3 regions of the Neobacillus canaveralius genome follow, and region 3 is predicted to be linked to each of the others. Evidence: riboswitches for the same ligand, from Rfam matches in the RefSeq annotation. Region 3 holds a riboswitch; each other region holds the start of a gene.
The links. A riboswitch is a leader RNA that binds a small molecule or an ion and turns the genes downstream of it on or off. The one in region 3 is predicted to bind lysine.

Region 1: linked by a shared signal. The riboswitch ahead of dapA (4-hydroxy-tetrahydrodipicolinate synthase) and the one ahead of ABC255_RS00715 (transporter substrate-binding domain-containing protein) in region 3 are both predicted to bind lysine.
Region 2: linked by a shared signal. The riboswitch ahead of ABC255_RS07080 (aspartate kinase) and the one ahead of ABC255_RS00715 (transporter substrate-binding domain-containing protein) in region 3 are both predicted to bind lysine.

What each region holds. Positions count from the first base shown of each region.
Region 1 is NZ_JBDFLL010000001.1:5,483,362-5,485,631, reverse strand. Features, by position in the region: gene ABC255_RS26860 (DUF2243 domain-containing protein) at 1-121, opposite strand, end outside; gene dapA (4-hydroxy-tetrahydrodipicolinate synthase) at 286-1,167, opposite strand; lysine riboswitch at 1,295-1,475, opposite strand; gene ABC255_RS26850 (class I SAM-dependent rRNA methyltransferase) at 1,619-2,270, opposite strand, start outside.
Region 2 is NZ_JBDFLL010000001.1:1,445,906-1,448,175, reverse strand. Features, by position in the region: gene ABC255_RS07085 (YslB family protein) at 1-127, shown strand, start outside; gene ABC255_RS07080 (aspartate kinase) at 176-1,399, opposite strand; lysine riboswitch at 1,519-1,697, opposite strand; gene uvrC (excinuclease ABC subunit UvrC) at 1,767-2,270, opposite strand, start outside.
Region 3 is NZ_JBDFLL010000001.1:140,706-142,975, reverse strand. Features, by position in the region: gene ABC255_RS00720 (amino acid ABC transporter permease) at 1-258, opposite strand, end outside; gene ABC255_RS00715 (transporter substrate-binding domain-containing protein) at 323-1,159, opposite strand; lysine riboswitch at 1,267-1,448, opposite strand; gene ABC255_RS00710 (AEC family transporter) at 1,622-2,270, opposite strand, start outside.

The DNA.
Region 1 (2,270 bases), 5.3 Mb from region 3:
AGTGGAGGATCTGGTGGAAAACAGCCTCATCGATAAAAGCGACAAAACCGATCCCTAGTAAACAACCCGACAAAAGATTTCGTCCTAAGAAGTTCAAACGCTCATTATGAATATTAGTCATCTGATTTTCTCCCCCTATTCCAATTTTTACCTAACTATTAGTTTATCCTGACGCAATTAATTCCAAACCATAGGAATAGGGATTATAAGGCGAATGGTAATATTTGAGTATTAATTTTTAGAAAAAAAAACCTGCCCCACAGAGGGGCAGGAATGACAATCAGATTATACCAACGAGTCGATTGGCAGGACTTCTTGCAGCGCACTTTTTTCATCATCATTTAAAGGAATCATTGGCAGGCGGACATCTCCAACCTGGACACCTTGTATATTTAATGCGGCCTTTACAGGAGTAGGGTTTGGTGCCATAAATAATGCTTTCATAATTGGAAGAAGGCTGCGATGTAAAACGGCTGCTTCTTGGACGCGCCCGTTTTTAAACAGTGTGACCATTTCCTGCATTTGATTGCCAATGACATGCGAAGCAACGGAAACAACACCTGCACCGCCGATTGCTAGAACTGGTAGGGTTAGTCCATCATCCCCGCTGTACAAAGTGAATGTATCTGGAGTACGGCTAATGATTTCTGTCATCGCATCTAGATTGCCGCTTGCTTCTTTTACTGCCACAATATTACTACTAATTTCAGAGAGGCGGACAATGGTCTCAACAGAGATGTTTACGGCACAGCGTCCGGGAATATTATAAAGCATTACTGGTAACGAAGTAGCTTCCGCAATGGCTTTAAAGTGCTGAAATAATCCTTCTTGAGATGGCTTATTATAATATGGAGCTACAAGCATAATTCCATCAACGCCTGCTTCTTCTGCCTGTTTCGTTAAGCTGATAGAAGCTCTCGTGTTATTTGAGCCTGTTCCAGCAATGACAGGAACCCTGCCGGCTGCAACTTCGACGACGAATTTAAATAACGCTATTTTTTCCTCTGTTGTTAATGTCGGAGATTCTCCAGTGGTTCCTGCAACTACTAATCCATCAGTACCATTAGCAATTAAGTAATTTACTAGTGTTTTAGTTGCGTTATAGTCAATCTCTCCATGTTGATCAAATGGCGTCACCATAGCTGTTAAAACTTGGCCAAAATTCATCATGCTCACCCTTTACATAATTTTTAAGAAAAATTAGAGGTAGTTCAGGTCAATCAAAAGTAATCGCAAAAAAGCAGCAACGAAGGCTCGCTGCTGCAGTAGAAACATAATCAAAAATCGTTCCGTTGCGTAAGATAGCCCTCCATATAGTCACCTATATGACAGTTCTGTATTTATTCAATAGCAGAACCAGCGGTCTAGACAAATGAGTTTCTATCCGCTTCGGCAAATTCCCCTTTCCACAATCATCATAGGACCTCACTATCCTCCAATTGCGTACTTATGGTCTTTGCGCCTCTATCCTCACTTCAAAAGGTAATGAAGTAAGAAAATATTTAATTATTAATTAATATACCAGAAAATTCTATAAAATTCAAGAGCAAAGGTGCCTGTCACCACTCGTGGACACTGTCCGTGTGGCGTGGACAGTAAATTCCTATGGGCTGGAACTTTATTTTATCTTTTTAATGAAGACTACTTTTAGGTAGTCGGATTCTGGATAGTGTTTATTGGTTCTGAAGTCTTCAGGGAGTGAAAATTCTTCCATTAGTTTATAGCGTTTATTGGATTCCTTAAAGGCGGTATCAATGAATCCTTTAAATTTGTCCATGCCAAAGGAGCTGGCATTTGTTGACGCGAGGATGATTCCGTTATCCTCTGTGATGGAAATTGCTTCTTTTAGTAGGTTTTTATAATCCTTTTCGGCGCTGAAGACAAACTTTTTTGATCTTGCAAAGCTTGGAGGATCAAGAATCACGACATCAAACAGCAGACCCTTTTTCACTGCATATTTGAAGTATTTGAATACATCCTCCACGATGATATCGTGAGTTTCCGCATCAATTCCATTCACTTTAAATTGCTCAATCGTTTTACTTTTGCTTCGATTTGCGAGGTCAACACTGGTCGTTTTCGCTGCTCCACCTAAAGCGGCAAACACTGAAAACACACCGGTATAGGAGAACGTATTTAATACTCGTTTCCCTTTTGAATAGACATCTCGTAATGTTTTTCTTACATCCTTTTGATCTAAGAAAACACCGACCATGGCACTTTCATTCAAATAAACCGCGATATTGACGCTATTTTCTTTCACGATAATG
Region 2 (2,270 bases), 1.3 Mb from region 3:
AGCTGGCTTTCTAGCTCAACAAATCGAACTCCAAAAACAAGTCATCGCCGAAACCTTCGAACACCCAGTAAAAAAAGCCAACAAAGTCCTATTCACCGTCAAATGGGATCGTAAGGACACGATTTAGTATGTAGAAAAGCTTTCATCAGGAGATCCCGATGAAAGCTTTTTCTAATTATTGGCTGTCTGCAGAAAGGCCAAATGCTTGATGCAGTAATTCTACTGCTTTGAGCATGTGTTTTTCTTCGACTACTGCTGAAACTTTAATTTCTGAGGTGCTGACCATTTTAATTTGAATCTCGTTTTCCGCTAATACTTCAAACATCTTCGCTGCAACTCCAGGGTTTGAGATCATCCCTGATCCAACGATTGATACCTTTGCCAGTTTGTTTTCAGCGTCAAGCTGTTCGTAGTTCAGAACATCTTTGCTATTTTCAAGGACATTTAATGTCTCCATAAGGTCCTGCGTTTTAATGGAGAATGCAAGATTTGCTGTTTCTGCCTCTGTTGTGCTTTGAACAATAATATCCACGTTCAAATGGTTCTCAGCTAAGGTTGTAAAAATGGTTGATAAACTGGTTAAAGAATTGGCAAGACCTAACACACTTACCTTTGTGATTTCATCTTCAAATGCCACTCCACGGACTACAAGGTTTTGTTCCATTGATGCTTCCTCCTCAATTACTGTTCCTTCTACTCTCTCCATACTTGAGCGAACCTCAAGTTTAACTTGATAGTTTTTCGCAAATTCTACTGCTCTTGGATGCAGTACTCCTGCACCTAAATTAGCCAGCTCGAGCATTTCATCATAAGAAACGGACTGTAATTTACGTGCACTCTTCACATATCTTGGGTCAGTGGTGAAAACACCTGTTACATCTGTATAAATATCACACTTATCGGCGTTTAGTGCTGCAGCTAGTGCTACCGCTGTCGTATCGGAGCCGCCTCTACCAAGAGTCGTAATCTCCCCAGTTTCTGTAATCCCTTGGAAACCTGCGACAATTACCACTTTACCGTCAGCAAGCTGATTCTTTACAGATTCTGTATTTATCGTAGTAATACGAGCATTACCATGAACTGGCTCTGTAACAATTCCTGCCTGCCAGCCAGTAAACGATACAGCAGGAAGATTTTGCTCATTTAAAGCCATGGACAATAACGAAATTGTTACCTGTTCTCCCGTGCTTAAAAGCATATCCATATCCCGTTTATTGGGCTGTCCAGAAATTTCCTTCGCAAGATTTACCAGTTGATCCGTTGATTTCCCCATTGCGGAGACAACCACAACAACCTGATTCCCCTGATCAGTTTCAGATTTAACGCGCGCTGCAACGTTTAAAATTCTCTCTACACTTCCAACCGAAGTACCACCAAATTTTTGTACAATTAAACCCATCTTTTCCCCTGCTTTCAGTTATAGGTTTAGCTATCATTATAGTTTTCCCCGCAAAAAAAATAAAAAGCAATGAGAAGGCATCTCATTGCTTGAATACACAAAAAAATTCTGCGTCTACAATGTAAGATAGCTCTCCAAGACAATTGTCTTGACAATCCGGCATTTATTAAATGCTCAGACCAGCAAAGAAAGAAATGAGTCTTTCTTCACTTCGGCGACCATCCCCTTTCATGATTCATCGCGGAAGCTCATACTTCTCCGAATCACTACTATTGAAGCTCGCACCTCTACCTTCACTTTAGTATTAAAAAGTGATAGTAATATAATTTCCACTCATTATAGCATAGTGGCATTTTTCTGACAATCACTATAATTGAAGTTTTTTAATTAATTCCTCCGCCACAGGAGCTGGAATTCCGATGGCTCTAAACTCTTCAAATGTGGCTTCCTTCATTTTCTTAACGGAACCAAATTCCTTTAAAAGCTGCTTTTTACGTTTTTCACCGACACCTGGAATATCGTCCAACAGCGATTGAAACGCACTTTTCCCACGGGTTTGACGATGAAAGGTAATCGCAAACCGGTGAACCTCATCCTGAATTCTTTGTAATAAATAAAACTCTTGGCTGTTTCTTCCAAGCGGGATAATTTGAAGGGGATTGCCATATAAAAGCTGCGAAGTCTTGTGCTTATCATCCTTCACCAAACCAGCCAATGGAATATCCAAGCCAAGCTCGTTTTCGAGGACATCTCTAACAGACTCCACATGTCCTTTTCCACCATCAATAATAATAAGGTCCGGCAGCGGCAGTTCCTCTTTTAACGCCCTAGAATACCTTCTTCTTGTTACTTCTCGCATCGATTCATAATC
Region 3 (2,270 bases):
AATAACCATCGCTTGTACAATCATCGGTGTTCCACGGAAGAATTCAATATAGATAGAAAGGATTACATTAATTACTTTTAAAAATACTTTTTTCGCTCCACGTTCAGGTACCGGAATTGTGCGAATTACCCCCGCTATTAATCCAATTATTGCCCCTAAAACCGTCCCAACCAGAGCAATCAAAAGTGTTAATCCAGCACCACGAAGGAACATAGGCCAGTTTTCTGAAATTATTTTAACGACCCACTCAAGACTCATCTTTTATCCTCCTTTACTGTATAAAACCGACTGTAATAGGTACATACAGCCGGCTTCCTTAAAATTATTTTGCTGCTGGTTGATTCTTAATAGCTGTATCCATAATGCCTGTACGTTCCTCTTCTGAGATACCTGCTAAAATTTCATTGATTTTCTTGGTAAGGTCACTGCCTTTTTCAAGACCGACAGCAATTGCAGTATCATCTGCTGATGTTTTAAATCCTTCTTCAAATTCAACCATTACATAGTTATCATTTGCCGCTGATGCACTAACACCCTCCGGACGCTCTGAAACGTATCCGTCAATCATTCCTGATTCAAGCGCTACTCTCATTGCTGGGAAGTTATCCATCGCCGTTTTCTTATCTACTCCTTCAATTTGATCAATCACGGAATAGTGGAATGTATTTAATTGAGCTGTAACTTTTGCTCCTTTGAAATCCTGGATAGATGTAGCACCTTCATACTTGCTGCCTTTTTTCACGACCATCACTAAATTGGATGTATAGTAGTTATCCGAAAAATCAATTGTTTCTTTACGTTCTGCTGTTGGTGACATACCTGCAATAATTGCGTCAATTTTACCTGATGTTAAAGCTGGTACAAGGCCATCCCACTCTGTTTTGACGATCACTAATTCTTTACCTAAACCTTCAGCAACTTTTTTAGCAATTTCCACGTCATATCCGCCTGCATACTCTGCAGAGCCACCAATTTTAACCCCACCGTTGGAATCATCGTTTTGAGTCCAGTTAAAAGGAGCATATCCAGCTTCAAGTCCTACCGTAAAAGTATTATCCTCTGATGATCCGGAACCCGAACTTTTACTTGTCCCACATCCTGTTAATAAAAGAAGTGTTGAAATAAACAAAACTATAATAATCGTTAACTTGTTTTTCATGATGTCTCTCCTCCTGTTTTTTTAATAGTTTACTAAAAACAAAAAACGGCCTGAGATAAACTCAGGCCGCAATATGCACAGTTACCTAAAGTCCCCTCTTTTATCCCAAATGAGATAGCACAACCCAATAAACCGGTGAGTTTATTGAGACAGTCCTGCAGTTCTTAACTACAGACCCAGCATGTAATACAGAGAATATTACAAACTTCGGCGACATTTCCTTCTCCTTAGTATCATTGCTTCTCAAACTCCACTAAAGACTGTTAAATATCGCGCCTCTACCTCACTGAAAAAAAGTGAGGTCTTATTAAATTATATTAATATACTACATCATATTGTCGAAATACGTCAACTTGTATTTTACTGACAATTTGACTGAACAATATTGAAACATATGATATTTAAGTAAATCATAAGCTTCAACACCCTTTTAATTATCCAAAATTTACAATAATTACTTTTTTACAATAACAGATTCCCAATGCCCCACAATAAAACAAAACTAATTAGAATCGTTAAGTTTGAGACTGTCCCAATCAATTTCTTATCATAATTAAACTGAACTGCGTAAACTAAAGCTGAGAATGACATAGGCAAAATAAGGGCTAACAGGATTGTGTATCTAAACATATTGTCAAAAGGTAGAACAAAGAACGAAAAGAGTCCTACGCTTAAACCTACAGCATATCTTAAGGTCAAGTATTTTAGTATTTTATTGAAATAACTTTTATCCAAAGAAAAGTCCAGGTAGATTCCGAGCAATACAAGTGATAACGGCATATTAGCTTTTGAAATAACACCAGCCACATCAAGGATAACCGAGGGAAGCTGCAGTCCTATTATACTAATTGTACAAATGGATATATAGGTTAACAAGGGAATAGATCTAGACATTTTAAAAAAAACCTGCTTGAATTCAAATGAGTTTTTATCAGAGGAATAGAAACTTCCGATCAGATAAGTTAATCCAAAAACGATAAAGGCGTTTCCCATATCAAACATACCAAAGTATTTTATGCCTTCCTGACCCCAAATTCCTTCTACTAGCGGGTATGCGAATAGCCCAATATTGAAGCCTGGCACTATCATCATCATCATACCCTTTATTCTC